2 linked regions of the Variovorax paradoxus genome follow. The protein of the gene in region 2 interacts with the protein of the main gene of each other region in a pairwise test. Links are inferred from orthologs where the notes say so. Each region holds a gene or a part of one and is shown on either strand. Other genes may lie near its edges. The genes, in order: AACL56_RS02010 and recJ.

The links.
Region 1: the proteins of recJ (region 2) and AACL56_RS02010 interact in binary tests that used the Escherichia coli proteins (3 or more experiments, as listed by UniProt). The link is inferred for Variovorax paradoxus from one-to-one orthologs.

The regions. Positions count from the first base shown.
Region 1 is NZ_LR743507.1:410,290-424,722, reverse strand. What follows is about bases 4,548-8,045. They hold AACL56_RS02010 (DNA topoisomerase III), read right to left. Parts: upstream 7,712-8,045; coding sequence 4,748-7,711; downstream 4,548-4,747. Other genes in these bases: AACL56_RS02005 (SET domain-containing protein), read left to right, coding at 7,799-8,045; AACL56_RS02015 (tripartite tricarboxylate transporter substrate binding protein), read right to left, coding at 4,548-4,745. Also shown: AACL56_RS02035 (oxidoreductase), read left to right, coding at 1-863; AACL56_RS02030 (N-formylglutamate amidohydrolase), read right to left, coding at 864-1,736; AACL56_RS02025 (tripartite tricarboxylate transporter substrate binding protein BugE), read right to left, coding at 1,750-2,712; AACL56_RS02020 (LysR substrate-binding domain-containing protein), read left to right, coding at 2,825-3,760; more of AACL56_RS02015, read right to left, coding at 3,768-4,547; more of AACL56_RS02005, read left to right, coding at 8,046-8,554; AACL56_RS02000 (biotin--[acetyl-CoA-carboxylase] ligase), read left to right, coding at 8,557-9,381; AACL56_RS01995 (sporulation protein), read left to right, coding at 9,387-9,584; AACL56_RS01990 (sensor histidine kinase), read right to left, coding at 9,619-11,061; AACL56_RS01985 (hypothetical protein), read left to right, coding at 11,388-12,332; AACL56_RS01980 (response regulator transcription factor), read right to left, coding at 12,355-13,029; AACL56_RS01975 (MarR family winged helix-turn-helix transcriptional regulator), read right to left, coding at 13,103-13,588; recombinase RecA, read left to right, coding at 13,736-14,433.
Region 2 is NZ_LR743507.1:1,980,672-1,994,606, forward strand. What follows is about bases 4,977-7,976. They hold recJ (single-stranded-DNA-specific exonuclease RecJ), read right to left. Parts: upstream 7,386-7,976; coding sequence 5,568-7,385; downstream 4,977-5,567. Other genes in these bases: AACL56_RS08845 (DUF1003 domain-containing protein), read left to right, coding at 5,002-5,550; AACL56_RS08855 (hypothetical protein), read right to left, coding at 7,382-7,976. Outside these bases: AACL56_RS08835 (DUF4132 domain-containing protein), read right to left, coding at 1-3,215; AACL56_RS08840 (GGDEF domain-containing protein), read right to left, coding at 3,523-4,689; more of AACL56_RS08855, read right to left, coding at 7,977-8,347; AACL56_RS08860 (lipoprotein-releasing ABC transporter permease subunit), read left to right, coding at 8,403-9,659; lipoprotein-releasing ABC transporter ATP-binding protein LolD, read left to right, coding at 9,652-10,329; AACL56_RS08870 (sigma factor-like helix-turn-helix DNA-binding protein), read right to left, coding at 10,610-11,149; AACL56_RS34310 (RidA family protein), read right to left, coding at 12,183-12,404; AACL56_RS34315 (RidA family protein), read right to left, coding at 12,404-12,568; AACL56_RS08890 (ABC transporter substrate-binding protein), read left to right, coding at 12,773-13,935. UniProt on the Escherichia coli protein: Single-stranded-DNA-specific exonuclease.

The sequences.
Region 1 (14,433 bases), 1.6 Mb from region 2 along the record:
CCTTTTCTTCTTCTTCTTCTTCGCCAAGGACCTGGTTCATCACCGGCGTCAGCAGCGGCTTCGGCCGCGCGCTCGCGCAGGAGGCGCTGGCCGCCGGCCATCGCGTGGTGGGCACGCTGCGCAGCGAGGCCGCGCGTGCGGAATTCGATGCGCTGCAGCCCGGCCGCTCCTTCGGCCGCCTGCTCGACGTGACGCACGACGCCGAGGTGCCGCGCGTGGTGGCCGAGGTCGAGGCATCGGTCGGCGCCATCGACGTGCTGGTCAACAACGCCGGCTACGGCCACGAAGGCACGGTCGAGGAATCGACGCTCGACCAGCTTCGCCGGCAGTTCGAGGTGAACGTGTTCGGCGCCGTGGCCGTGGGCAAGGCGGTGCTGCCGTTCATGCGCGCGCGCCGCCGCGGCCACATCCTCAACATCACCTCGATGGGCGGCATCGTGACCTTTCCGGGGCTGGGCTATTACCACGGCAGCAAGTTCGCGCTCGAGGGCATCAGCGAGACGCTGGGCAAGGAGGTGGCGAGCTTCGGCATTCACGTGACGGCGGTGGAGCCCGGCGGCTTCCGCACCGACTGGGCGGGCCGCTCGATGGTGCGTGCGCCGCAGGACATCGCCGACTACGCGCCGGTGATGGGCCCGGTGCGCGCGGCACGCCTGGCGCGCAGCGGCAAGCAGGCGGGCGACCCGGTGAAGGCCGCGCGCGCCATGATCCGCATCACCGAAACGGCCAACCCGCCCGCGCACCTGCTGCTCGGTCCCGACGCGATGAAAGTGGTGCGCGAGAAGCTCGGCGCGCTGCAGGAGGAGATCAAGGCGTGGGAGGCGCTGTCGGTGTCGACCGACTTCGCGCCCGCCACGGCCTGATCAGCGCGGATCGGTGGCCAGCAGCATCTCGACCATCGAGCGCAGGTGGCCCTGCAGCCGCGCCGCGCCGGCCTCGTCGAGCGCCAGCGTAGCCTCGTCCATGTAGAGCTTGCGGTTGATCTCCACCTGGATGCTGTGCCGGTTCACGGCCGGCTTGCCGTGGCGGCGCACCAGCTCCACGCCCTTGTACGGGTGGTTGTAGTCGACGCTGTAGCCGAAGGCGCGCAGGTGCGCGCAGATCTTCTGCGACAGCGCCGGGTCGGCGGTGCTGCCGTCGCGGTCGCCGATCACGAAGTCGGCATGCGCCAGGCCGGGAAAGTCGGTGGCGTGGCTGGCCGCGATGGCCGGCATCGAATGGCAGTTGATGTGGATGCTGTAGCCGTGGCGCGCGTGCGCCTCGTCCACCGCCTGCGCCACGGCGGCGTGGTACGGGCGCCAGCAGCTGTCGATGCGCTGGCGAACCTCTTCCACCGGCAACTGCCGGTCGTAGATCGGCAGGCCTTCGTCGGTGAGCTTCCAGATCAGGCCCTTGCCCAGGCGCACCTTCGACAGCACGCGCGGGTCGGTGGAGACGGGGTCGGTCCACTCGCCGTCGAGCATCGTGGTGTCGATCTCGGTGGTGTCGCGGTTGGCGTCGAGGTAGCTGCGCGGGAAATGCGCCTCGACCCAGGCCGCGCCCAGGTCGGGCGCGAAGGCGTAGAGCTTCTCGACGTGCGTGTCCTCGGCGCGGCGCAGCGTCGCGAGCTCGCGCACCGTGCCGAAGTCCTCCGGGTACACGGTGCCGCTGTGCGGGGAGTCGAGCACGAGCGGCGTCTGCCCGGCGACGCTTGTCACCTGGGCGCGGGTCTGGATCAGTTTCAGTACTGGATGCATAGGCAGGCCGGGCTCAGTCCAGTCGCACGCGTGCGAATTCGGCCACCTTCTTCATCTTCTCGATCTCGCTGGCGATCTGCTTGGTGAACTGCGCCGGCGTGGTGCCCGAGGCGTAGAGGCCCTGCAGCGACAGGCGCTCGCGCACCGAGGCGTCCTTCAGTGCCGTGGCCACCGCCTGCTGCATGCGCAGCACCAGTTCGGCCGGCGTGCCCGCGGGCGCCACCATGCCGAACCACGACGGGTCGTTGTTGGCCGGGTAGCCGAGCTCGGCGTAGGTCGGCACGTCGGGCAGCACGTCGAGGCGGCCGCCCCAAGACACCGCCAGCGCCTTCAGCTTGCCCGCCTTCACGTGCGGCAGCGACGAGGCCACCTGGTCGAAGTACACCGGCACTTCGCCCGCCAGCACGTCGTTGATGGCCGGGCCCGCACCGCGGTAGGGGATGTGCACCATCGAGGTTCCGGTGCTGCTCTTGAACAGCTCGCCCCACATGTGGCCGATGGTGCCGTTGCCCGGCGTCGCATACGACACCTTGCCGGGGTTGGCCTTGAGGTACTTCACCAGCTCGGCGAAATTGGCCACGGGCAGCTTCGACGGGTTGATGACGATCACGCCCGGCGCCTTGACGATCTCGGTGACCGGCGCGAAGCCCTTGATCGGGTCGTAGGGCAGCTTCTGGTACACGGCCGGGTTCACGCCGTGCGTGGACAGCGTGGCGATGCCGAAGGTCAGGCCGTCCGGCGTGGCGCGGGCCAGTTCGGCCATGCCGATGGAGCCGCCGGCGCCGGCGCGGTTGTCGATGACCACGGGCTGCTGCAGGATCTTGGCGACCGGCTCGCCGAGCACGCGCGCGGTGATGTCGGTGGCGCCGCCAGGCGGGAACGGGACGACCAGACGGATCGGCTTGCCCTGCGCGAAGGATATTCCAGGAAGGATAGAAGCAGCGGCCAGCGTGGAGATGAAGTGACGACGTTGCATGGGGTGTATTCCAGTGTGCATTGAGGGTGAAAAGGCGATTTGCTCCTTCACTGGAAGCAAAGGATAGACCAGCTAACATTCTGATCTGGAATGTTTTAATGGGCATCCCGCCATGTCGCTGCGCCGTCTCAACCCTCCCCTGAACCTGTTGCGTGCCTTTTCCACCGTGGTGCGCTTCGGCGGCGTCTCGCGTGCGGCCGAGGCGCTGCACCTCACGCAGGGCGCGGTCAGCAAGCAGGTGCAGGAGCTCGAGCGCTGGATCGGTGCGCCGCTGTTCGAGCGCAGCCGCAAGCGCCTGGCGCTCACGCCGGCCGGCGAGCGCTACGAGAAGGCGGTGCGCGCCCTGCTCGCGCAGCTGGAGGCCGCGACGCTGGAACTCATCACCAGCGGCGACGGCGGCGGCGCATTGCACCTGTCGACGCTGCCGACCTTCGGCGCCAAATGGCTGATTCCGCGGCTGCCCGACTTCCAGCGGCTGCACCCGCAGGTCACCCTGCATTTCGTGCCCTTCGTGCACGGCTACGACTTCGAGCGGCCCGAGCTCGACTGCGCCATCCTGTTCGGCGACGGCCACTGGCCCGGCGCCCGTTCGCACTACCTCGCGGGGCAGGACGTGGCGCTGATCGCGCCTCGCGCGGGCCAGGCCGAGGTGGCCATCCGCACGCCGCAGGACGTGGCCCGCTGCACGCTGCTGCGCCATGTGACGGTGCCGCAGTCATGGGTGCAGTGGCGCGAGGCGCACGGCGTGCGCGGGCTCGATCCGCTGGCGGGTCCGCAGTTCGACCAGTTCCAGACCATGATCCGCGCGGTGATGGTCGGCATGGGCGTGGCGCTGGTCCCGCGCTGCCTGGTGCAGGACGAGATCGCCTCGGGGCTGGTGGACGAGCCCCTGCCCGGCGGCGGCTACCGCGGCAACGAGGGCTACTGGTTCTGCTATCCCGAAGGGCGCGGCCAACTGGCCACGCTCGATCATTTCCGCAGCTGGCTGCTCGCGGAGGTCGACCGCGCGGCGGAAGCGCCGGCGGTGCCGGTGCAGGCCTCGGCCTGAGGCTTCGTTACTCGGGCTTGGCGCCCGATGCCTTCACCGCCGCACCCCACACCCCGATCTCGCTCGCCACGAAGCGGTCGAACTCGGCCGCCGTGGTCGGTGCGGGCTCGGAGCCGCGCTCGCGGATGAAGCGCGCCATCTGCTCGCTCTTCAGGATGTCGGTCACCTCGTGGTTCAGGCGCTCGACGATCTCGGGCGGCGTGCCGCGCGGCGCCATCAGGCCGAGCCAGCCCACGGCCTCGAAGTTCTTCGTGCCGGCCACGCCGCTCTCGCGCACCGTGGGCACGTCGGGCAGTTGCGACGAGCGCGTGGCCGAGGTCACGGCCAGCGGCACCGCCTTGCCCGACTTGATGTGCGGCAGCGCGGCCGTCACCGAGTCGATCATCAGCGGCACCTGGTTGCCCAGGAAATCCGACTGCGCCGGGCCGCTGCCGCGGTACGGAATGTGCGTGATGAACACATGCGCCGCCGCCTTGTACATCTCGCCCGACAGGTGCTGCGTGCCGCCGATGCCGGCACTCGCATAGCTCAGCCGGCCGGGCTCGGCCTTGGCGCGCGCGGTGAGGTCGGCCAGCGTGCGGATACCGCTCTCGGGCGTGGCCAGGAACACCAGCGGCACCTTGGCGATCAGCGAGATGCCCGCGAGGTCCTTGCGCGGGTCGAAGCCCGGCTTGGCATAGAGCGTCTGGTTCACCGCCATCGCGCTGCCGGCCACCACCAGCGTGTAGCCGTCGGGCTGCGCGCGCACTACGAACTCGGTGCCGATGTTGCTGCCGGCACCGGCCTTGTTGTCGATGATCACCGGCTGGCCCAGCCGCTTGCCGAGCTGCTCGGCCACGGCGCGGGCGAAGATGTCGGTGGCCTGCCCCGGCGGAAAGGGCACGACCAGCTTCACGGGCTTGTCGGGCCACGCCGCCGCCTGCGCCAGGCCGGCGGCGCCCAGCAGTGCGATCGCGACGCCCGCATGAAAGTGCCTGCGCTGCATGTTCAGGGCGCCGAGAGGTGCTTGCCCACGATGCCCGCCAGTTCGAACATCGTCACCTGGTCCTTGCCGAACACCGGCTTGAGCTTGGCGTCGGCATTGATCGCGCGCTTGTTGGTCGCGTCCTGCAGGCCGTTGGCCTTGATGTAGTCCCACAGCTTCTTGATGACCTCGGTGCGCGCCACCGGTTCGGCGCCGATCACCGCGGCCAGCGAGTCGCTGGGCTTCAGTCCGGCGCCCGGCTTGCGCGGCGCGGCGGCCTTCTTCGCAGCCGGTGCCTTCTTGGCGGCGGGCGTCTTCTTCGCAGCCACCTTCTTGGCCGCCGCGGTCTTGCCGGCCGGCGCGGCCTTGCCGAAGGTCTTGCGCGGGGGGAACTTGCTGCCGCCCTCGCGCGGCGCGAACTCGAAGGTCACCTTGCCTTCCTCGGCGTTCCATGTGAGGAAGGCCTTGAAGGCGCGGCGCGTGCGCATGCTCACGAACTTGTCGAGCAGGTCGGTCTTGCCGGTGGCGAGCAGCTTTTCCATCTGCGCGCGCTCCACCGGCTGCTGCAGGATGATCTTGCCGGTCTTGAATGTGCAGCTCGGCGTGGGCTGGGCGTTGGTCGGCACCGACTTCTCGCACACGTAGTTGCTGCCGTGCTCGAACACCGGCGCGCCGCAGATCGGGCATGGGCCCACGGTGTCCTGCTCGCTGAAGTCGACGATCTCGCCGGTGTCGGCGTTCTTGTCGTCGCCGAAGTCGAACTCCAGCTTCCAGTTCTTCGCCTCCTCGTCGAACTTGATGACGATCTCGGAAGTGAAGGGCCAGCCGGCCTTGGAGCGGAAGCCCTCCAGCGGGCCGATGTGCTTGTCGCGCAGCAGCGCCTCGGCCTCGGCCACCTCGAAGGTGCGCCCGGCCGGCGACTTGCCGAACGAGAAGCCGCAGGCGTCCTCACCCGTGCCGCTCTTGCCGGTGCAGGCGTAGCGGCGGTAGTTCTCGCGCACGATGCCGCCGCAATTGGGGCACGGCGTCTGCAGCGTCGAGTAGTCGCCCGGCACGGTGTCGCGGTCGTACTCCTTGGCCTTCTTGACGATGTGCTCCGTCATGGCCGCGATCTCGCGCATGAAGGCGTCGCGGCTGAGCGAGCCCTTTTCCATCTGCGCGAGCTTGTATTCCCACTCGCCGGTGAGCTCGGCCTTGGAGAGTTCCTCCACGCCCAGGCCACGCAGCAGCGTCATCAGCTGGAAGGCCTTGGCGGTGGGAATGAGCTCGCGGCCTTCGCGCAGCATGTACTTCTCGGCGATCAGCCCTTCGATGGTGGCCGCGCGCGTGGCTGGCGTGCCCAGGCCCTTTTCCTGCATGGCCTCGCGCAGCTCGTCGTCGTCGATGTTCTTGCCCGCGCCTTCCATGGCGCCGAGCAGCGTGGCTTCGGAGTAGCGTGCCGGCGGGCGCGTCTTCAGGCCCTTGATGTCGGCCGACTCGGTCTTCACGACCTCGCCCGGCTTCACCGGCACGAGGCGCTTGCCGTCCTTGTCGTCTTCCTTCTCGTCGTCCTGCGCTTCCTTGCCGTAGATGGCGAGCCAGCCCGGCTTGACCAGCACCTTGCCGTCGGTGCGGAACGGGTATTTCTTTCCGCCCTGCTCCACCGTGCTGATGCGCGTGGTCACCTGGTATTCGGCGCTCGGGAAGAACACCGACAGGAAGCGCCGCACCACGAAGTCGTAGAGCTTCTGCTCGGCCTCGCTCAGGCCGCTGGGCGCCTGCAGGGTCGGGATGATCGCAAAGTGATCCGACACCTTGGCGTTGTCGAAGATGCGCTTGTTGGGCTTCACGTAATTGCCGTCGACCGCCTGCTTGGCGAACGGGGCCAGGTGCTTCATGCCGCTGTGGGCCAGCATGTCCATGGTCTGCTTGACCACGGGCAGGTAGTCCTCCGGCAGCGCGCGCGAATCGGTACGCGGGTAGGTCAGCGCCTTGTGGCGTTCGTACAGGCTCTGCGCCAGCGCCAGCGTGGTCTTTGCGCTGAAGCCGAAGCGGCCGTTGGCCTCGCGCTGCAGCGAGGTCAGGTCGAACAGCGCGGGCGAGGCCTGCGTGGTGGGCTTGCTTTCTTCGGTGACGGTGGCGGGCTTGCCGCGCGAAGCATCGGCGATGGCGCGCGCTTCCTGCTCGTTCCATACGCGGTCGGCGCGCTGCTCCGGGTCGGGCTCGCCGTTGGCCAGTAGCGGCGCGTTCGCCTTTTTCCAGTCGGGGTTGAACCACTTGCCCGGGTAGTTGCCGGCCTCGGCCGCGAAGCTGCCGTGGATTTCCCAGTACTCGCGCGAGACGAACTTGCGAATCTGTTCCTCGCGCTCCACCACCACCGACAGCGTGGGCGTCTGCACGCGGCCCACGGTCGTCAGGAAGAAGCCGCCGTCGCGCGAATTGAACGCCGTCATGGCGCGCGTGCCGTTGATGCCCACCAGCCAGTCGGCCTCGGACCGCGAACGCGCGGCGTCGGCCAGGCCCTGCATCTGCTTCTCGGTGCGCAGCGCGTCGAAGCCGTCGCGGATGGCCTGCGGCGTCATCGACTGCAGCCACAGCCGCTTGACCGGCTTGTTCAGCCCCGACTTGCCGCCGGCGTACTGCTCGATCAGCCGGAAGATCAGCTCGCCCTCGCGGCCCGCGTCGCAGGCGTTGATGAGCTGCGTCACGTCCTTGCGCTTGGCCTGCTTGACCACCGCGTTCAGGCGGGTCTTGGTCTTGTCGACCGGCTTCAGGTCGAAGTGCGGCGGGATCACGGGCAGGTTGGCGAAGCTCCACTTGCCGCGCTTGACGTCGAACTCCTCGGGCGCCTGGATCTCGACCAGGTGACCGACGGCGCTGGTCACGACGTAGCTGTCGTTCTCGAAATGCTCGTCGTGCTTGTCGAATTTGCCGGCCACCGGCGTGAGGGCACGGACGATGTCCTGTGCCACCGACGGCTTTTCTGCGATTACCAACGTCTTTGTCATCTAAGGGCTCTCTATACTGTGCGGCTTCCCGCGTGTGCGCACGCGCACACGCGCATGTGTGCATATTCAACCTAACAGACTTCGGCGATGCCTTCCAAATCCCCACTTTCCGCGGGCCGCGATCCGGCCGCCACCCATCCCCCCGAGGGAGAGGCGCGGCTTGCCTCGGGGCGGCCCAGCAGCCGCCGCATCCAGATGCGGCGCTCCGATGTCCACGGCAACGGCGTGTTCGCCGTTCAGGACCTGGCCGAAGGCGAGACGCTGATCGAATACAAGGGCGAGGTCATCAGCTGGAAGGAGGCGCTGCGCCGCCATCCGCACGACCCGTCCCAGCCCAACCACACCTTCTACTTCCACATCGATGACGGCCGTGTGATCGACGGCAACGTCAAGGGCAACGATGCGCGCTGGATCAATCACTCGTGCGAGCCGAACTGCGAAGCCGACGAAGTCGATGGGCGCGTTTATATCAAGGCATTGCGCAACATCGCTGCAGGCGAAGAGCTCAACTACGACTACGGCCTGATCATCGACGAGCCGTACACGCCGAAGCTCCTCTCCGAATTTCCTTGCTGGTGCGGCTCGCAAGAGTGCCGCGGCACACTGCTGACGCCCAAGGACGAAGAGGACGAAAAGAAGAAAAAGAAGAAGGCCAGAAAGGCCGAGAAGAAGAAGGCTGAAAAGAAGGAAGCCGCCAAGGCCGAAAAGAAGGCCGAAAAGAAGGCCGAAAAGAAGGCCGAAAAGAAGGCCGAAAAGAAGGCTGGTAAGAAGGCGGAAAAGAAGTCTGAAAAGAAGAAGGCGGAGAAGAAATCCGCCGTGAAGGACAAGTCCGCCAGGGACTGAGCATGACGAGCACCACGGCCGCCTGGTTCGAAGACCGGATCGCCGCGTCGGTCGCCCCGCTGCTGCCCGGCTTCGCGGTCGAGGCGGTGGCGGAGATCGATTCCACCAACACCGAACTCATGCGCCGCGCGCGCGCCGGCCGCGCCGAGCCCGTGCTGCTGGTGGCCGAGCGCCAGACCGCCGGCCGCGGCCGACTCGGCCGGCCCTGGCAGAGCGCACCGCAGCAGGAGGCGTCGGCCTCGCTCGTGTTCTCGCTCGGCATGCCGCTGGCGCCCGCCGACTGGTCGGGCCTGTCGCTGGCCGTGGGCGTGGCCGTGGCGGAAAGCCTCGACCCGTCTGGCGCGCACAAGGTCGGACTCAAGTGGCCCAACGACGTGTGGGTGAACGATGCCAAGCTGGCCGGCATCCTGATCGAGACGGCGCTGCCCTCTTCCGCCGCAGCCACGGCCGGCGCCGCTGCGCCGCGCTACCTCGTGATCGGCATCGGCCTGAACATCGGTGCGCGCGAAGGCGACGGCATGCGCACGCCGCCGGCATGGATGCGGCAGTGGCGCCCCGATGCGCGCGCGCCAGAGGTGCTGGCCGAACTGGCCGCGCCGCTGGTGCGCACGGTGCTCGATTTCGAGGCCCGCGGTTTCGCGCCGTTCGCCGAACGCTTCGCGGCACGCGACGTGCTGCGCGGGCGCGAGGTGGCGCTCAGCGACGGCACCGCCGGCCTGTGCGAAGGCGTGGCCTGGGGCGGCGAGCTGCAGGTGCGCACCGACGCCGGGCTGCAGCTCATCTCGAGCGACGAAGTGAGCGTGCGCCCTCGCGGCATGGCGTTCTGAACCCGATGAAGCTGCGCCTGCTGCTCATCGTCCTCTTGCTGGCCAACGCAGGCTATTTCCTGTGGGCGCGCGGCGACCTGGTCGGCTTCGGGATGGCGCCCGCCGGCATCAACGAACGCGAGCCGCAGCGCCTGTCGCGGCAGATCCACCCCGAGTGGCTGCAGATCCGCAAGGAAGCGAAGGCCGGCGCGCCGGCGCCCTGACCTCCCTGCGCGGCCTCCTCTGGGGTCTGACGGATCAACCTGGCGTCTCGCCCTCGAAGCGCACCGTGAACAGCGCACCCGGCGGATGCCTGCCGGGGTGCGCGTCCTCCAGCTTCACCCGCGCGCGGTGCTGGTTGGCAATCTCCAGCACGATCGGCAGTCCCAGGCCCGAGCCGTCGGCCTCGTTGCCGAGCACGCGGTAGAACGGCTCGAACACCAGGTCGCGGTCGGCCTCGGCGATGCCGGGGCCGTTGTCCTCCACCTGCAGCAGCAGCACATGGCCGAACGGGTCGGCCAGCACCCGCACGGTGATCAGGCCGGGACGCTCCGGCGTCGAGGGCGTGTAGTTGATCGCGTTGTCGACCAGGTTGCGCACCAGCTCCTTCAGCAGCGTCGGGTTGCCGTCGAACACCACGCCGGGCGCGCCCGCCTCCGCGCCGTCGTAGCCCAGGTCGATGCGTTTCTCGATCGCGCGCGGCACGGCCTCGCGCACCACCTCGATGGTGAGCCGCGCCAGGTCGCAGGGCTGGTGGTGCGCGTTGGCGCTGTTGCCCTCGGCACGCGCCAGCGACAGCAGCTGGTTCACCGTGTGCGTGGCGCGCTTGCTGGCCCGGCCGATCTGCTTGAGCGACTGCTTCAGCTCGTCGGCGTTGGCGCCCTCGCGCTGCGCGAGGTCGGCCTGCATGCGCAGCCCCGCCAGCGGTGTCTTCAGCTGGTGCGCCGCGTCGGCCAGGAAGCGCTTCTGGGTACCGATGGAGTCGTTGAGCTTGTCGAGCAGCTCGTTCACCGACGACACCAGCGGCACCACCTCGAGCGGCACCAGCGATTCGTCGAGCGGGCTCAGGTCGCCCGGACGCCGTTCGCGGATGCGCGCCTCCACCACCGAGAGCGGCTTGATGCCGCGCACCAGCGCCAGCCAGATGAGCAGCACCGCCAGCGGCAGGATCGCGAACTGAGGCAGCAGCACGCCCTTGATGATCTCCCCGGCCAGCACCGTCTGCTTCTCGCGCGTCTCGGCCAGCTGCAGCAGCGTGGGCGGCACGTCTTCCGCGCCGCTGGGAATCCACAGCGAGGCCACGCGCACCTCCTGGTCGTGCAGCTCGCTGTTGTGCAGGAAGACCTGCGTCGGCGGCAGCGGTTCCTCGACGTTGGGATGCGGCAGCTCGCGCTCGCCGCTCAGCACCGTGCCGTGGCCGTCGACCACCTGGTAGTACACATGGCCGGCATCGTCGGCCCGAAGGATCTCGCGCGCGGGCTGCGACAGCACGAATTCGGTGCGCCCTTCCCTCACCGTCACCAGTTCGCCGAGCGCCTTCACGTTGTGCTCGAGCGCGCGGTCGAACGGCGCATTGGCGATGCCCTGCGCCACCAGCGACGTGACGCCGATGCTCACGGGCACCAGCAGCAGCAGCGGTATGAGCATCCAGTCGAGGATTTCGCCGAAGAGGGAACGCTGGGCGCGCTGAAAGAGCTTCAAGTGGGCTTCCTGCAGGGACGAAGGAACGCGGGTGCGCGTGAACGGTGGATGCCGGTCTTCCGGGGGCGGCGTGCCATCGGGAGTGCGATCGGTTGTAGCTTCGGTGCGAAGTTTCCGCAATGCAGAAGTACCAGGGCGGCCCGGCTCGACGAGGCATCGGACGCGCCGCGATCTTCTCCTCGGCTGTGCATCGTTCCTCCTCGCACGGGTAGCGAAAAAACTCCGCCGGCCGTGACTTACTGGTGCGGCGGCAGGCTGGCGGGCCGGCGCCCGCCCTTAGTCTTCGCGCGCAGTTTCTGCAATTCGAAAACCTCAGGGAGAGATTCATGAAGAACAAGTCGAACGGCCGCGTGCGGCCGTCGTGGATTGTCGCGTCCGCGTGCGCCGCAGGGCTCGCGGGCTGCGGGGGCGGAGGCGGTGGCAGCGATGCAGGCGGCTTGCCGATGCTGCCTGTGTTGCCCGCGGCCGCCCCGGCCTCTGCGCCGGCGCCAGCCCCCGCGCCGGCACCCGAGCCGAACCGCGATCCGATGCCGGGCAGCGAGCCGCTGCCGTCGCTGGACGCACCGCAGGCCGGCTCCACCGCCGCCGCAGGCAACGACAGCGAAGGCATCTACGCTTCGCTGCTCGACATCACGCTCATCGGCGCCGACGGTTCCATCGCCAGCAAGGATCACATCGGCACGATGTGGGGATCGCTCACCGTCACCGGGCTGGACTGGTCCTTCAATCCCGACACGGCCTACTACTTCATCGATGCCTCGCCGGTGACGGGCTCGGGCACTTTCACGCCGAAGAAAGTGATGAACGGAACCTACAGCTGGGACCAGCGCGCGCCCTCGGCATTCGGTCCCCAGAAGTACGCTGTCGAGAATGCACTGGCGGTGTCGCAGGACAGCGTGACGGGCAAGTGGGCCAACCCGGACAGCAACTACGGCGTCGGGCTCTCGATCGAGGTGGATGCCACGGGAGCGTTCACCGGCAAGACCGCGGGCGTGCAGGTGGGCGACTGCAGCATCTCGGGCGTCCTCGCGCAGGCGCAGCCGGGCACGTCCAAGAACATGTACGGCTTCGCACTGAATGCGGTCGACGCCGGCATCGATGGCAAGAATGCCTGCAAGCTCAGTACGAACCGCCCTTACCGGGGGCCGGCCGCCATCGTCCTGGTGCCCGCGGGTGCCTACGAAGGCAACGGCTATTTCCGGCGCGTCTTCTTCCTCGTGAAGACGGACAACGGCGCCACGTTGACGGCGAGTCTGCAGAAGCAGCCGTAAGCGAAAGCGGCGTTGCGCGGGCTCAGCCCTGGATCTTCTCCAGGCAGTAGCCCAGCCCGCGCACCGTCGCGATGCGCACCGGGCCTTTCTCGATCTTCTTGCGCAGTCGGTGGATGTACACCTCGATGGCATTGAGGCTCACCTCCTCGCCCCATTCGCAGAGCCGGTCGACGAGCTGGTCCTTGCTCACCAGCCGGCCGGCGCGCTGCAGCAGCACCTCGAGCAGGCCGAGTTCACGCGCCGACAGCTCGATCATCTTTCCGTCGATGGTGGCCACGCGGCCCGCCTGGTCGTAGACCAGGGGTCCGTGGCGGATGGCGTTGCTGGTGGTGCCCATGCCCCGCCGCGTGAGGGCACGCACGCGCGCCTCCAGCTCCTGCAGGCTGAACGGCTTGGCCATGTAGTCGTCGGCGCCGTGGTCCAGGCCCTTCACGCGTTCCTCCACGCTGTCGGCCGCGGTGAGCACCAGCACCGGCAGCTGCGAGCCGCGCGCACGCAGGCGCTTCAAGATCTCGATGCCGTGCAGGCTCGGCAGCCCGAGGTCGAGGATCAGCAGGTCGAACTCGTCGTGGGTCATGAGCGCGGTGTCGGCCTGCGAGCCGTTGGCCACATGGTCGACCGCCGCACCCGAGGTGCGCAGGCTGCGCAGCAGGGCATCGGCCAGCACCTGGTCGTCTTCGGCAATCAGAATCCGCATATGCGCCACCTCCGGCCTGTGTCGGGTATCGGGCGCCGCGCCGGCGCCGTTCACATTTGTCTCTGCGGCGAGTCTAGCCCGCCGTGTAGGCCTCGAGTCCGATGGTTACCACGGTGGCGATGTCGTTTCCGACGCTGCTCCTGAACTCGCTTTCGGCCTGCGTCACCGCGCCGCGGAAGGCATCGAGCCAGGCCAGCCCGTCGGCCGTGAAGAGCACGCGCCGCGCGCGCGCGTCGAGCGGATCGGGCCCGCGCGTGACCAGCCCCCAGGCCTCGCACTGGTCGACCAGCGCGCCCATGGCCTGCTTGGTCATGCCGGCGCGCTCGGCCATTTCGGTGAGACGCGATCCCTCGCGCGCGAGATGCCGGGTGATGTGGATGTGTGCTGCGCTCACCTGCGCACGCGCGGCGAGGTTCGACAGGGCCAGGGGCACATCGACGTCGTGTGCCATCAGCTCCAGCACGCGCTCGTCGAAACGGCGCATCGCATGGCCCAGCAGCCGGCCCAGGTGTGTCTGGCGCCAGGCGTCGGGATCGGTGGGGAAAGCGGCTTCGGCCATGGCGCCAGATGGTAAAGCAAACTGACCAAAAAATGGGTTTATGCCAACTCATCAGCCCCTACACTACTGTTCAAGCATCCAGCCTGTGGTTAAAAGCAGATGGATTGAAACCAGACACAAACCGTTGATTTTCAAGGAGATTTCCACATGGACGCAGTCGTCAAGGGCGCAAGCATCTCGGTCGCCAACAGTGAAAAGGCCAAGGCGCTCCAGGCCGCGCTGGCCCAGATCGAAAAGCAGTTCGGCAAGGGCACCATCATGCGGCTCGGCGAAGGCGAGGCGCTCGAGGACATCCAGGTGGTCTCCACCGGCTCGCTGGGCCTCGATATCGCCCTGGGCGTCGGCGGTCTGCCGCGCGGCCGCGTCATCGAGATCTACGGCCCCGAATCGTCGGGCAAGACCACGCTCACGCTGCAGGTGATCGCCGCCATGCAGAAACAGGCCGGCACCTGCGCCTTCGTCGACGCCGAACACGCACTCGACGTGCAGTACGCCCAGAAGCTCGGCGTGAACCTGTCGGACCTGCTGATCAGCCAGCCCGACACCGGCGAGCAGGCGCTCGAAATCGTCGACTCGCTGGTGCGCTCCGGTGCCGTCGACCTGATCGTGGTCGACTCGGTCGCCGCGCTCACGCCCAAGGCCGAAATCGAAGGCGAAATGGGCGACTCGCTGCCCGGCCTGCAGGCCCGCCTGATGAGCCAGGCGCTGCGCAAGCTCACCGCCACGATCAAGAAGACCAATTGCATGGTCATCTTCATCAACCAGATCCGCATGAAGATCGGCGTGATGTTCGGCTCGCCCGAAACCACCACCGGCGGCAATGCGCTGAAGTTCTACGCCTCGGT
Region 2 (13,935 bases):
CGGTCCTCGAGCTCCTCGGTGCTCAGGCCGCGCGCCTCGGCGATGGCGTCGATCTTCTCGCGCGCCTTGTCCTGCAGACCCTTGAACTTGACCTTCTGCGCGATGCCGTTGAGCAGCATCAGCGCCACGTCGCTGCCGATGGCGGCCAGCACGTCGAGACCGGTCACCGCGCGCGCGTGCGCCGACTCGCCGGGCCAGGCGCGGATGAAGGGCGTGAGCTTGCGCGCCGTGTCGTCGTTGCCGAAGAAGCCGAGCATGGTCAGCGCCCAGCCTTCCTTGCTCGGGCCGCCGGCCTCGAGCCACGCGGTGAACGCGTCCCAGGCGAACTCGGCCAGCGAGCCGGCGTCGCACACCTCCTTGATCACCGCGATGCCACCGTAGATTTCCTCGTTGGTCGGGAAGGTCAGCATCTGGCCGAGGTTGTCGAGCGCGTCGTCGGGCAGCGCCTTGCCGTTCTTCAGCGTCGGACGTCGCCAGCCGCGCGGTTGCCAGAATTCGGGCAGCTTCGCGCGCTTGGTGGGAAAGCGGTCGAGCGGGCTCTCGTCGAGCACGGCGCGCAAGGCCTCGATGACCTCGGGCCGCCCGTAGCGGCCGGCCACCTCGAGCAGCAGCGCCTCGTGGCCGTTGGCCTGCAGCAGGCGCAACGCCGAGCCCGCGCAGTCGCGTGCCTCGCCGGCCTTGCCGAGCGCGGGCGCAATCAGGCCGCAGGCGGTGTGCTCGGGGTATTTCAGCAGCCAGGCGCGGCCTTCCGCGCGCAGCGTCTTGAGCTTGGCGAAGGCGCGCGCGGCGGGCATCGCCAGTTCGGGCGCGCCGAAGTTCAGTGCGTACGAGAGGTTCTCGGTGGGCTTGGAGCGCACCATCGCCGCCAGGCCCGGCAGCACGGCCAGGCCGTGGGTGGCCAGGATCAGACCGATGTCGTCGCTCTCGGCCTCGCCCGCGACGGCGTTCCAGAACGGCACGCCGACCGCGGCCGGCAGCAGCGCGGCGAAGCTCGCGCGGAAGCTGAACCAGTAGTAGCGCTCCTTCTTGCGCTCTGCCACCATCGCGCGCCACTCGGTCACGAGCGCGCCGGCATCGCCGGCCGCGACGGCGGCTGCGGCGGTCTTGACGAACGGCGCCAGATTCTTCTTGCCCTTGTCGAAGCCGAGTTCGTCGAGCAGCACGTCGATGTTCTTGCGCGCGGCGTCGTAGCGGCCGGTCTGCCACGAGTTCAGGCGCCGCGCGCTCTCGCGCTCTCCTTCGCCCCATTGCTCCACCGGCGCCAGCGCCAGCGGTTCCAGCACCAGCGCGGCGGCGGCCTTCTTCTGCACCTTGGCGAGCCAGGGCGGCGCGGCGAGCACGCCGGGCAGCTCGCCCGCTTCGGCGGTCTCGGCGGGGCCGGCGAGCAGCGCCAGTTGCCGGTCGATCACCGCCTGCGCGCCCGCATCGAGCCAGGGGCGCAGCGCCGGCAGCAGGGCGCCGTGCGCGCGCAGCAGGCGCGTGAGGCTGGGCGTGACCATGTTGGCGTCCTTGCCGCCCGAGGCCACCAGCCGCGACAGCGCCGGGATGGCGGCCATCGGCCAGCGGTCGACAGCCAGCGCCAGCCGTGCGAGCGCGCTTTTCGACGTGCTCGCCACGCGCGCCAGCGCGAGCACCGCGTCGGGCGTGCCGATGCAGGCCAGCGCGTCGCCTGCGTCGTCGGTGGCGGCGCCGCGCTCCAGCACCGCCACGGCATCGACACCGCGTTCCTGCACCAGCGTGCTGGTCATGGGGCCGCTGCCCCAGAAGCCGCTCGAATAGCTCAACCGCACCTTCGCGGCCAGTGCAATCGCATCGGGGTCGGTGGCCGTGAGCTGCAGCCAGTGCATCATTTCCGGCGCGTTCTTGTCGGCGGCCAGCGCATGCACCAGCGCGTTGGAGACCTCGGGCGCATCGGGCAGCAGCATCGCCAGCGCCGGCTGGCGGCTGGCGTGCACCTTGGGCAGGCCGGCCTCGATGCGGTCGCGGCAGTCCTGCCAGACCTCGGGCGCAGCCAGTGCCAGGTGCGCACGCAGCGCCTTCTCACCGTCGCCGATCGGGCCGTAGTAGGTGCTTCCCATGGGGCCCGTCACGCCCGCGCTGAAGCTGTAGAGGTGCTTGCTCGCCTTGCGGTCGTAGGACGAATGCATCTGGATCTGCTGCGCGGCCAGCAGCAGATCGATGGCGCCCGGCAGCCCGTACTGCGCCACCAGGTACTGCACCAGCACGGCGCTCATCTCGCTGCTGCCGTAGTGGCTGCCGGTGCTCAGTGCGAGCGCCAGCAGCACGGTGTCGGCCTCGGCATCCGGCGCGGGAATGGGCTGCGCGCCGCGGTCGAGCATGCGCTGCGTGGCATCGCGCAGCCCCGCGTCGGTGGCGGCCATGTCGATGTTCAGGTCGAGCTTGCGGCGGACTGGCAGCCAGGCCGCGGCCACGCTCACCGGCTCGGTGAACGGCGCCGGCGGAAAGCGGCGCGAGGGCAAGGCCTCGCGCACCATGTCGGGCGACATGCGCACGGGCACGCCGGCCGCGAGCCAGGGCGGTGTGTCGGCGCTCACGGGCAGGTCCGCCGCGGGCACTGCCGAGACGGACGTCGGCGTGGTCGATGCCGAAGTGCCCAGTTCCTTCGCAATGGCCTGGGCCTCCTTCGCAGGCGTGCAGCTGGCGCCCCAGCCGTACAGCAGGCCTGCGGCCTTCAGCCGCTTGAACGCCAGTGCCGCGCCTTGCTCGCTCACGCCGTGCTGGCGCTTCAGGCTGGCGGTGGAGAGCGAATCCTTCTGCGTCAGCGCGCCGGCTTCGATCTGCGAGCGCACGGCCTCGAAGACGCGGTCGGCCTGGCTGTCGATGCCTTCGGAGGGAGCGTCTGCATCGGCTGTTGCGGTGGCTGCGGCGGTTGCGGCCGGTACGGCGGCCGATGCCGGCGCCGCTTTTGCTGCAGGCGCAGCCGTTGTCTTTTCCGCTGCCTCGGCCTTCGGCTTCGCCTCGGTCTTGCCGATGACTGCGCCGGCCGCCACGCCCGTCTCGCTGTAGCCCTTGCCGGTCTTCTCGGTCACCAGCTTGCCGAGCGCCGTGGTGGCCTTGGCGGCATCGGCGAACGACTTGGTCTGGCTTTGGCCCGCAGTGCCGATGCGACCCCAGCGGATGTTGAGCTCGGTGTCCACCTGCTCGATTTCCCAGAATTTGCTGGCGGTTCCTTCGATCAGTTCAAAACGGCGCATGGAAAAAACGTCCTCCTGTGAATCGATGACACGCCCGCGCATGACGAACGGGCGCTGGAAAAAAAGGGGCGAATGAATGCGTGTCGCAACGCGGCCGCCGCCGAGGATAAAGACCCGATGTGAAAGCCGTATCGCTCAGCCACGCGAAGCGCCGGGCCTCGGTGGTGCTGAAAAAACAGGCGGTGCGACTGCATGAAATCTCATGCGTCGATCATGCACTGTCGCTCGCAAGACCGAGTTAAGAAGAAGGTTCGAAAGCGCTGCGCGAGACGGTCCTCGCGGGGCCGGTGCGCGGCGGCGGCGCCGCTCAGCCGTGCGCCGCGCCGCCCGACTGCTCGCCGGCGAACGCGTACGACGGACCCATGCGCTGGCGCTTGCAATGGTGCAGCGCGCGGTCGGCCGATTCGAGCAGGCCGGCCAGCGTGTGGCCGTCGGCCGGATGGCACGCGATGCCCATGCTGAGCTCGCCACCGGCGAGCAGCCGGCCTTCGTAGGCCACGGGCGTGGCGCCTGCGGTCTCGATGCGGATGGCCATCTCCGCGAGCTTCTGCCGCGCCGGATTGCCGGCCAGCAGGATCGCGAATTCGTCGTCGCCCAGCCGCGCGACCATGTCGTCCGCGCGCACCTGCTGGCGCAGGCGCAGCGCGATGGCGGCCAGCACCGCGTCGCCGCCGGTGCGGCCGTGGCGTTCGTTCACCCGCTTGAAGCCGTTGAGGTCGACCAGCATCAGCGAGAACGGCCGGCCGTCGCGTACCCACTCTTCGCCGCGGCTCTCGAAACCGGCGCGGCTGGTGGCGCCGGTGAGGGCGTCGGTGCCCATGGCGCCCATCAGTTCCTTGGTGCGCGCCTCCAGCGCCTTTTCGGTGTGCAGCACCAGCCGCATGCGCGCGCCGACGGCCGCGGCCAGCAGCGCGAGTTCGGCGATCGCACCGAGCTCCGCGAAGTTCACCGGCCCGATGGCCGGCGGGAGTTCGCTCCAGGCCGGCAGGTGCGTGACCGACAGCCCCGCCAGCAGCAGCACCGCGCCCGCGCAGAAGAACCCCACCGGCCACGGCATGCGCCGCCACGCGAGCAGGGCGCCCACCGCGAGCACCACGGTCGAGGCGACGACCAGGGCCTGCAAGGTGCGCAGCGTCCAGGCGAGCCGCGTGTCGAACGCGGCATAGAGCGCGGTGGCGGCCAGCGCCGCGATCAGCAGCAGCGCGACCTTGTCGAGCCGCGGTGCGAAGTGCCGCATGCGCAGCAGCTGCCGTGCGAACTGCAGCCGGCACGCGGCCCACAGCACCAGCGCCACCGCGGCCCAGTGGGCGAGGGGATCGTCGGGCGACAGGTTGTCCAGCCCGGCGAATGCGGCCAGGGCGAAGCCGCAGGCCAGCACGTACCAGACGTGCACCAGCGTGCCGAACACCAGCAGGAACACGAGCCCGCAGACCATCAGTCCGCCGAGCACGCCATGGCCCCAGGCGGCGGTCATTGCAGGCGGCCCTCGAAGAAGGGGCAAAAGGGCAGGGCGCCGGTGCAGCGGCGAGAGAAATGACGAGAGCGGAACGGCATCCGGGCGATTCGAGGCAAGGCGCAGTGAAACGATGGGGTAACTGATCGTATCTCCGAAGCCGTGCCCGACCATGCGCTGCGTCTCATTAACGCCTCATCCGAAAGCTGGAGGCGGACAGGAAAACGCATGCGCGCACCGCCCGCCCTGCGCCCCGGGCCCCAAGGTTTTCTTGCACCGCATCACGCCCCCTGCCTACGCGCGGCAGCGTCGTGCCGGGCGACAACCATGGAAATGTCCACGCAGACGTCTCGCACGAAGCCGCACGGGAAGCATCCGTCCATCGAGGAGCTGACCCACCGCAACATCGAGGCGATCCTTTGCCTCGAAGAAAGCAACCGTCGCTCGAAGCCGGTGCTCTACCGCGTGGTGGCGCGCATGTCGCGCTTCTGCGGCACGGTTGCCTTCCTGTGGTGGAACCTGGGTTTCTTCGCGCTGTGGATCGTGCTCAACCAGTGGGTGTGGCAGCTCGACCCGTATCCCTTCACATTCCTGTTGTTCCTGGTGTCGATCGAGGCGATCGTGCTGGCGATCATGATCCTCATCAGCCAGAACATGTCCGACGAGGAGAACGAGCGGCGGCATCACCTGGACCTGCAGATCAACCTGCTCAACGAGCGCGAGATGACGGCCCTGCTGCGCCTCGTGACCCGCATGGCCGAGAAGATGGAGCTGCCGCCCGATTCGCACGACGAGGTGAAGGCCCTGGCCGAGCGTACCGACCCCGGCAAGGTGCTGCACCAGATCGTCGCGGCCGAAGCCGCGCACGGCAAGGACGGCTGAGCGCCGGCCTTGCCGGCCTAGAACTCCGCGCCCTCGACCAGGAAGCGCAGGCGCCGCACGCCCTGCCACTCGTCGGCGTCGAGCCGGAACGCGAGCTTGACCTTCGGCGGCAGCGGCTCGGTGTGGCTGAACCACATCGCGTCGATCGGCTGCCCCTGGTGGCGCAGCTTGAGCGACAGGTGCTTCTCGCCGACCAGCCGCTGCGACACCACCTCGACCTCTTCGCTGAACGTGGGCGGCGCGAAGCCCTGGCCCCACACCTCCTTGTGCAGCGTGTCGACCAGGTCGATGCGCATGTACTCGCGCGAGATCGGCCCGTCGGTCTCGATCTGGCGCGTGAGCGCGGCCTCGGCCAGCCACTCGCGCGCCACCTGCGCAAAGCCCTTCTCGAAGGTCTCGAAGTGCTCGCGCGCCACGGTGCAGCCGGCGGCCATCGCGTGGCCGCCGAAGCGCAGCAGCACGCCCGGGTGGCGCTTGGCCACGAGGTCGAGCGCGTCGCGGAGATGGAAGCCCGGGATCGAACGGCCCGAGCCCTTGAGCTCCTGCTCCTTGCCCGGTGCGCCGCTTGCGGCGAAGACGAAGGTAGGGCGGTGGAAGCGGTCCTTGATGCGCGAGGCCACGATGCCCACCACGCCTTCGTGGAAGCCCGCGTCGAACACGCTGATGGCCGGCGGCGGCGCGGCGATGCCCTCGACCGTGTCGTCGGCGGAGAACAGCGACTCGGCCAGCAGCAGCGCCTGGTCGCGCATGCCGCCCTCGATGTCGCGCCGCTCGCGGTTGATGCCGTCGAGCATGCGCGCGAGCTCGTCGGCGCGGCCGGCGTCGTCGGTCAGCAGGCATTCGATGCCCAGCGTCATGTCGGCCAGCCGGCCGGCCGCGTTGATGCGCGGGCCGAGCGCGAAGCCGAAGTCGAAGGTGGTGGCTGCCGCGGCCTGACGGCCCGCGGCCTTGAACAGCGCGGCCACGCCCGCAGGCATGAAGCCGGCGCGGATGCGGCGCAGGCCCTGCGCCACCAGGCGGCGGTTGTTGGCGTCGAGCTTCACCACGTCGGCCACGGTGCCCAGCGCCACGAGCGGCAGCAGCGCATCGAGCTTGGGCTGCGGATTGCCCACCCCCCGGCTTGCCGCTTCGTGTGCTTCGCCACCCCCCGGGGAGGAGGCTCGCTCGCCTTGGGGCCGCACGGCGGCAGGCGACGGCGCGTCGAACACGCCGCGCGCGCGCAGCTCGGAGCGCAGCGCCAGCAGCACATAGAACATCACGCCGACACCGGCGATGCTCTTGCTCTCGAACCCGCAGCCGGGCTGGTTCGGGTTGACCAGCACATCGGCCGCCGGGAGTTCGGGGCCGGGCAGGTGGTGGTCGGTCACCAGCACCTGCAGGCCGCGCGCCTTGGCGGCGGCCACGCCCTCGACGCTGGCGATGCCGTTGTCCACTGTGATGAGCATGTCCGCGCCGCTCGCGGCCACGCGTTCGGCAATGGGCGGCGTGAGGCCGTAGCCGTCGACCACGCGGTCGGGCACGAGGTAGCTCACGTTCTTCGCGCCCAGCAGGCGCAGGCCGCGCACGCCGACCGCGCAGGCGGTGGCGCCGTCGCAGTCGTAGTCGGCCACGATGCACAGGCGCCTGTTCTGCGCGATCGCATCGGCCAGCAGCACGGCCGCCTCGCGCGTGCCGCGCAGCGTGTCGGGCGCGAGCAGGCGCGCGAGGCCGTCGTCGAGTTCTTCCTTGGCCTGCACGCCCCGTGCGGCGAACAGGCGCGCGAGCAGCGGGTGCACGCCCGCCTGTTCGAGGGCCCAGACGGTGCGGGGGGGGATGTCGCGGGCGATGATCTTCACAGCGACTCCAGCACCCCGGCGGCGCGCGTGCGGTCGAACAGGCTCCTGGCCCAGCGGGCCAGGCCGCGCTGCTGCACGGTGTAGCGCTGCGCCGCGCGATCGCCGCACAGCGTGAGCGTGACGTCGGCGCCGCGCGTGTAGTCCGCCAGCAGCGAGGCGAGGGCGCCGGCGTCCAGCGCCTGCCAGGCGGCGGCCCAGGCCGCGCCGTCGTCACGCAGCGCGGCGATGCGCAGCGCGTCGTCGACCTCGGGGTCCGTGACCGGTGGCCTGGCGTCTGCAGGCAGCGAACCCGTGCCGCTGAGCCAGAAAGAATTGATCGGCGGCACACCGCGCGCGGTGCGGTCGTCGTTCACGCGCTGCGTGTACAGCAGCATCTGCATCTCGTTCTGCAGGCGGCGCAGCGAGCGTGCCGAGTCGCCCAGCGGCGACCACTGCGAGATCGGGCAGCCCACCGCGCGGTCGATGGAGGCCGTGGCGAGGCCCTCGAAGATGGGCGCAAGCGCGAGCCAGCGGCCCGGGGTGTCGGAGGGATGCAGTGCGATGCCGTCTTCCTCGAAGAACGGCGCGGCGACGGCCAGCAGGGCCATCGATTCGGCGGCGTCGATCTCGATGGCGGACGGGTCGCCCAGCGCCACGTCGTCGATGCCGACCTGCCAGTTGCACAGCGTGACGAGGCCCCAGGCCTCGGTGTCGCCGGGAAGGGCCAGAGAGATGCGCCGGGCTTCCAGCGCGGCCCAGGGGATGCAGCCGTCGGGCGCGGCGATGCCCAGCGCCCGCGCAAGCGCACGTTCGTGAGGAGGTGAGCGCGTGCTTTCGTCCTGCGTGTCGGTGTCGGCAAGGCTGAGTCGGGACAGCAGGGATTCGAGGTTCGGCAGCTTCAGTGCCGGCAGTGCCGCACGGCAGGCAGGGGAACCGCGGCCGGCGAAAGGGATCAACAGGTGACGTGGGGAGGTTTCGGCCATGCCCCTATTGTCCCGGAAGCCCCCAGGTTGTCCGTGATGCCACAATTCCGCCCCTATGCGACTCCCCTATGAACTGCAGCTCGGCTGGCGCTACACGCGCGCAGGCCGGGCGACGCGGCGCAACGGCTTCATCTCCTTCATCTCCGGTGTCTCGATGCTCGGCATCGCCCTGGGCGTGGCGGCGCTGATCATTGTGCTCAGTGTGATGAACGGCTTCCAGAAGGAAGTGCGCGACCGCATGCTCGGCGTGGTGTCGCACATCGAGATCTTCTCGCGCGACGGCCAGGCGCTGCCGCAGCTCGACGAGATCATGGCCGCGGCGCGCAAGCATCCCGAGGTGGTCGGTGCGGCGCCGTTCATCAACACGCAGGCGCTCATCGCGCGCGGCGAGGACATGAAGGGCACGCTGGTGCGCGGCATCGAGCCCAAGCTCGAACCCGAGGTCACCGACATCAACGGCATTGCATCCAGGGGCACCTTCGACAAGCTGGTGCCGGGCGAATTCGGCATCGTGCTCGGCGCCGAGCTGGCGCGCTCGCTCTTCGTGCAGCCGGGCGACCAGGTCACGCTGGTGGCGCCGGGCGGGCAGGTGACGCCGGCCGGCGTGGTGCCTCGGCTGAAGCAGTTCACCGTGGTGGGCACCTTCGACTCGGGCCACTACGAATACGACTCCGCGCTGGCCATGGTGCACGAGCAGGACGCCGCCAAGGTGTTCCGCCTCGAAGGCCCCACCGGCATCCGCCTGAAGCTCAAGGACCTCAACGAGGCGCGCGACGTGGCCGACCAGCTCGCCGTGAGCCTGCCGGGCTCGTTCCTCATCCGCGACTGGACGCGCCAGAACAAGACCTGGTTCGCGGCCGTGCAGGTCGAGAAACGCATGATGTTCATCATCCTCACGCTGATCGTGGCCGTGGCCGCCTTCAACCTGGTCTCCACGCTGGTGATGACCGTGACCGACAAGCGCGCCGACATCGCCATCCTGCGCACGCTCGGCAGTTCGCCGCGCAGCATCATGGGCATCTTCGTGGTGCAGGGCGCGATGGTGGGCGTGATCGGCACCGTGGCCGGCCTGCTGCTGGGCCTGGGCATCGCCTACAACATCGACGTGATCGTGCCCTTCCTCGAGCAGCTGTTCCATGCGAGCTTCCTGCCGAAGGACATCTACCTGATCAGCAAGATGCCGAGCGATCCGCAGCGAAGCGACATCTTGCCGATCGCGATCATTTCCCTGGTGCTGGCCTTCGTCGCCACGCTGTATCCGAGCTGGCGCGCCAGCCGCGTGAACCCGGCCGAGGCCTTGCGCTATGAGTGATGTTGTCTTGAAGGCCCGTGGACTCACGAAGCGGTTCCACGAGGGGCGCCTCGACCTGACCGTGCTGCATGGCGTGGACCTCGATGTGCACGCCGGCGAGACGCTGGCCATCGTCGGCGCCTCGGGCTCGGGCAAGAGCACGCTGCTGCACCTGATGGGTGGCCTCGATGCGCCCACCGGCGGCAAGGTCGAGCTGCTGGGCAAGGACATCGCCCATGCCGACCCGGCCGAGCAAGGGCGGCTGCGCAACCAGCACCTCGGCTTCGTCTACCAGTTCCATCACCTGCTGCCCGAGTTCAGCGCGCTGGACAACGTCGCGATGCCGCTGAAGATCCGCCGCGTGGAGCCGGCCACGGCGGCGCAGTCGGCCGCGAAGATCCTCGAGAGCGTGGGCCTGGGCCAGCGCCTGCACCACCGCCCGGCCGAGCTCTCGGGCGGCGAGCGCCAGCGCGTGGCGATCGCGCGCGCGCTGGTCACGCAGCCGGCCTGCGTGCTGGCCGACGAACCCACGGGCAACCTCGACCGCAGCACGGCGGACAACGTGTTCGCGCTGATGCTCGACCTGGCGCACCGCCACGGCACGGCGTTCGTGATGGTCACGCATGACCAGGATCTGGCGAAGCGGTGCGACCGGGTGCTGCAGCTGGTGGCCGGGCGGTTGGCCGGCTGAGTTTCTGTCTTTCTCCCTCTCCTTCCGGGGAGGGCCGGGGTGGGGGAAGCGGCCTCGAAGACCGCGCGATGTCGAGGGCCGCGCGCCCCCATCCCAACCTTCCCCAGAGGGGAAGGAGCAAGAGATCCGGAGGCGTTCCACCGGCAGTACCGCCGGACCCTGAGTGACTCCCTCCTCTGGGGAGGGCGGGGTGGGGGCAAGCGGCCTCGAAGACCGCGAGATGTCGAAGGCCGGGAGCCCTCGTCCCAGCCTTTCCTCAAAGGGGCAAGTAGCCGGATGCCTAGTTCAGCGGCACAGCTTCTTCCATCTGCCGCACGTCCAGCGGCAGCACGCACAGCACTTTCCCGCCGAGCGTCAGCACCAGCCCGAGGCGTCCGCCCATCTGCATGATCTGGCAGACCGCGCGCGGCGCTGCATCCTTGGCGATCGCGGCCGGCACTGCAGCAGCCCGCGTCGGCGGCTGCCGCAGCATCGCGAACAGCACGCTCGCGTCGCACTCGGCCAGCGCCTGCCGGTACACGTGAAAGACCGCTTCCGGTGCGCCGTCGTTGTCGTCCGTGTCCTGCCGCAACCGCAGCAACGCGCGATGCAGTTGCTGCCGGCACGCCGCTTCGGTCCTGCCGCTGGCCTCGGCCATTTCCTTGAAGCTGGCTTCGAACACCTCGCGCAGCAGCACGGCCGCGCCATCGGCGGGCGACAGCCGCGCCGCCAGCAGGCGCAGTGCGCCGTGGGCCGACTGCGCTGTCGCCGCGTCGTCCTGCGCGGAGGGCGACGCGTCGGACGCGGCCTGCACTGCGGCGTCCTGCAGCCAGAGCTGCATCCGGTGCGCGCGCGCAGCCGGTCGATGGCGATGTTCCGCATCACCGTTGTGAGCCAGGCCTGCGCAGCGTCGGGTGCCGCGCGGTCCCCGGCCTCCAATGCACGCAGGTAGCTGTCCTGCACCACGTCCTCGGCATCCGCCGGGCCGCCCAGCATGCGCGCCGCCGCGCGAACCAGCCGGCCTCGCAGTGCCGGGAATTGCGAGAGATAGTGTTCATCGAGCATCGGCGCAGCTTGCCATAGCCAGCAATGTCACGAAACTGCGGGCTTGTTCGTCAAGACAGTTCAACCACAGGAGCTTTCTTCATGCAGCCCACCATGTTCTCAATGGAATCGGAAGACGACACCAAGCCCGCTGCCACCGGCGAGCCGCGCAATTCCTACCTGGAGGAAAAGGCGTTCAAGTCGCGCACGCTGCTGATCTTCGGCAGCATCAGCGACTCGGTGGCCGCCGACGTGACGCGCCGGCTCATCGCACTCGACGCCGACAGCGCCGACAAGCCCATCGACATCCTCGTGAGCTCGCCCGGAGGGCACCTGGAGTCGGGCGATGCGATCCACGACATCGTGCGCTTCATCAGTGCGCCGGTGAACATGATCGGCACCGGCTGGGTGGGAGCGCGGCCACGCACCTGTTCCTGGCCGCGCCGCGCGAGCGCCGCGTATGCCTTCCCAATACGCGCTTCCTGATCCACCAGCCCAGCGGCGGCGCGGGCGGCCAGGCGACCGACATCGCCATCCAGGCGCAGGAAATCATCAAAGCCCGGCTGCGCATCGCGCACGAGATCGCGCGCGAAACCGGCAAGCCGCTGGACGTGGTGATGGCCGACATCGAGCGCGACCGCTGGCTGTCGGCGGAGGAGGCCGTCGAGTACGGACTGGTCTCGCGCATCATCCAGCGCAAGACCGAGCTGAAGGGCTAGCTGTCGCGGCAAGGTATTGCTGCAATCGACCCGGAAATACTGCGGAACCGGCTTTGCCTGGACCGCAGGTGTTCCCCGGCAGGGGCGACACGAAGTGCGCGACGCCCCGAATCAGGCCTTCGGTTTGTAGGCGACCACGTCGACCTCGACCTTGGCGTCGACCATCAGGCGGGCCTCGGTGGTCGAGCGCGCGGGCTTGTTCTCGCCGAAGTAGCTCATGTAGATGCGGTTGAACGCACCGAAGTCGCGCGCGTCCTGCAGCCACACGGTGCTCTTGCACACGTCGTCGAGGGTGGCGCCGGCCAGCGCGAGCACGGTCTTCAGGTTTTCCATCACCTGGCGCGTCTGCGCTCGATGCCGCCCACCACGATCTCGCCGTTCTTGTCCGCCGGCACCTGGCCCGACACATAGATGAAGTCGCCGGCGCGCACGGCCGGGAGAAGGGACGCACCTGGCGGTCGGAGGCGAGGGAGGGCGCCGAGGTATTCGAGGGGCATGGGAACTCCTTGTGAAGAAGAGAAGGGTCGGGAGAAGCGAGCCGCAAGTATCCATCCAATCTGAAAATCTATTTCAAATTTGCTTGCGATCAAGGGTTAACACGGATGATTTGGCATGGATAGTGCTTCAAAGTCCGGGCCAGAAAGAAAATTTCTTTCATAACTCGCTCCGCCTCGAGCGCCCGCCCCAAGAAGGAGTTCTCCATGCCCCACGTCGGTTCCTCCCCGCACCTTGCCCTGCCCCGCCTGCCCCTGCTGTCCAGGCGCACCCTGCTGGGCGCGTCCCTGCTCGCGATGTTGTGTGCGGCGCTGCCGCAGCAGCAGGCTCACGCCCAGGGCCCGCGCAATTTCGCCACGCTGGCCATGGTGGCCGAGCCGCAGACGCTCGACCCGATGGCGTCGACCGCCGACCTGGTCGGAACCATCATGCAGCACGTGTACGAGACGCTCTACACCTTCGACGCCAAGTGGAACGTGGTGCCGATGCTGGCCGAGGGCATGCCGAAGATCTCGGCCGACGGCAAGACCTACGCCATCACCCTGCGCAAGGGCGTGATGCTGCACAACGGGCGCGAACTCACCGCCGACGACGTGGTGGCCAGCCTGCAGCGCTGGATGGACCAGTCGCCGCGCGGCAAGGCCGTCGGCAAGGAAATCGACAGCCTCAAGGCCAAGGGGCCGCTGGCCGTCGAGGTGGTGCTGAAGGAACCCTATGCACCGCTGCTCTCGCAGTTCGCGCTGCCCAGCGGCATGGCCGCCATCATGGCCAAGGACTCCATCGCCTCGCCACTGAAGGACTTCGTGGGCACGGGTCCCTACAAGTTCAAGGAACGCCGCCCCGACCAGTTCGTTCTGCTCACGCGCTTCGACAAATACGCGGCGCGCAAGGAGCCCGCGAGCGGCTACGGCGGCAAGCGCGAAGCAGCCATCGAGGAACTGCGCTTCGTGCCGGTGCCCAACGCCAGCACCCGCGTCGAAGGCGCGCTGGCCGGCCAGTACGACTTCGCCGACCTGCTGCCGGTGGAAGCGCTGCCGCGGCTGGAGAAGTCGGGCGGCAAGACCGTGCCGATCATGACGCCGTCGTTCGGCTTCCCGTACCTCGTGCTCAACACCAAGGAGGGCGTGGCCGCCAGCCAGCCGGTGCGCCAGGCGATCCAGATGGCGCTCGGCGAAGGCGAGATGCTCGCGGCCGGCTTCGGCGACACGCGCTTCTTCGTGGCCGAGGCCAACCACTTCCCCAAGGGTTCGCCGTTCTATTCCGCGGCAGGTGCCGACCAGTACAACCAGCGCAATGCCGCCAAGGCCAAGGAAGCCGCGGCCAAGGCCGGCTACAAGGGCGAACCCATCCGCGTGCTCACCAGCCGCCA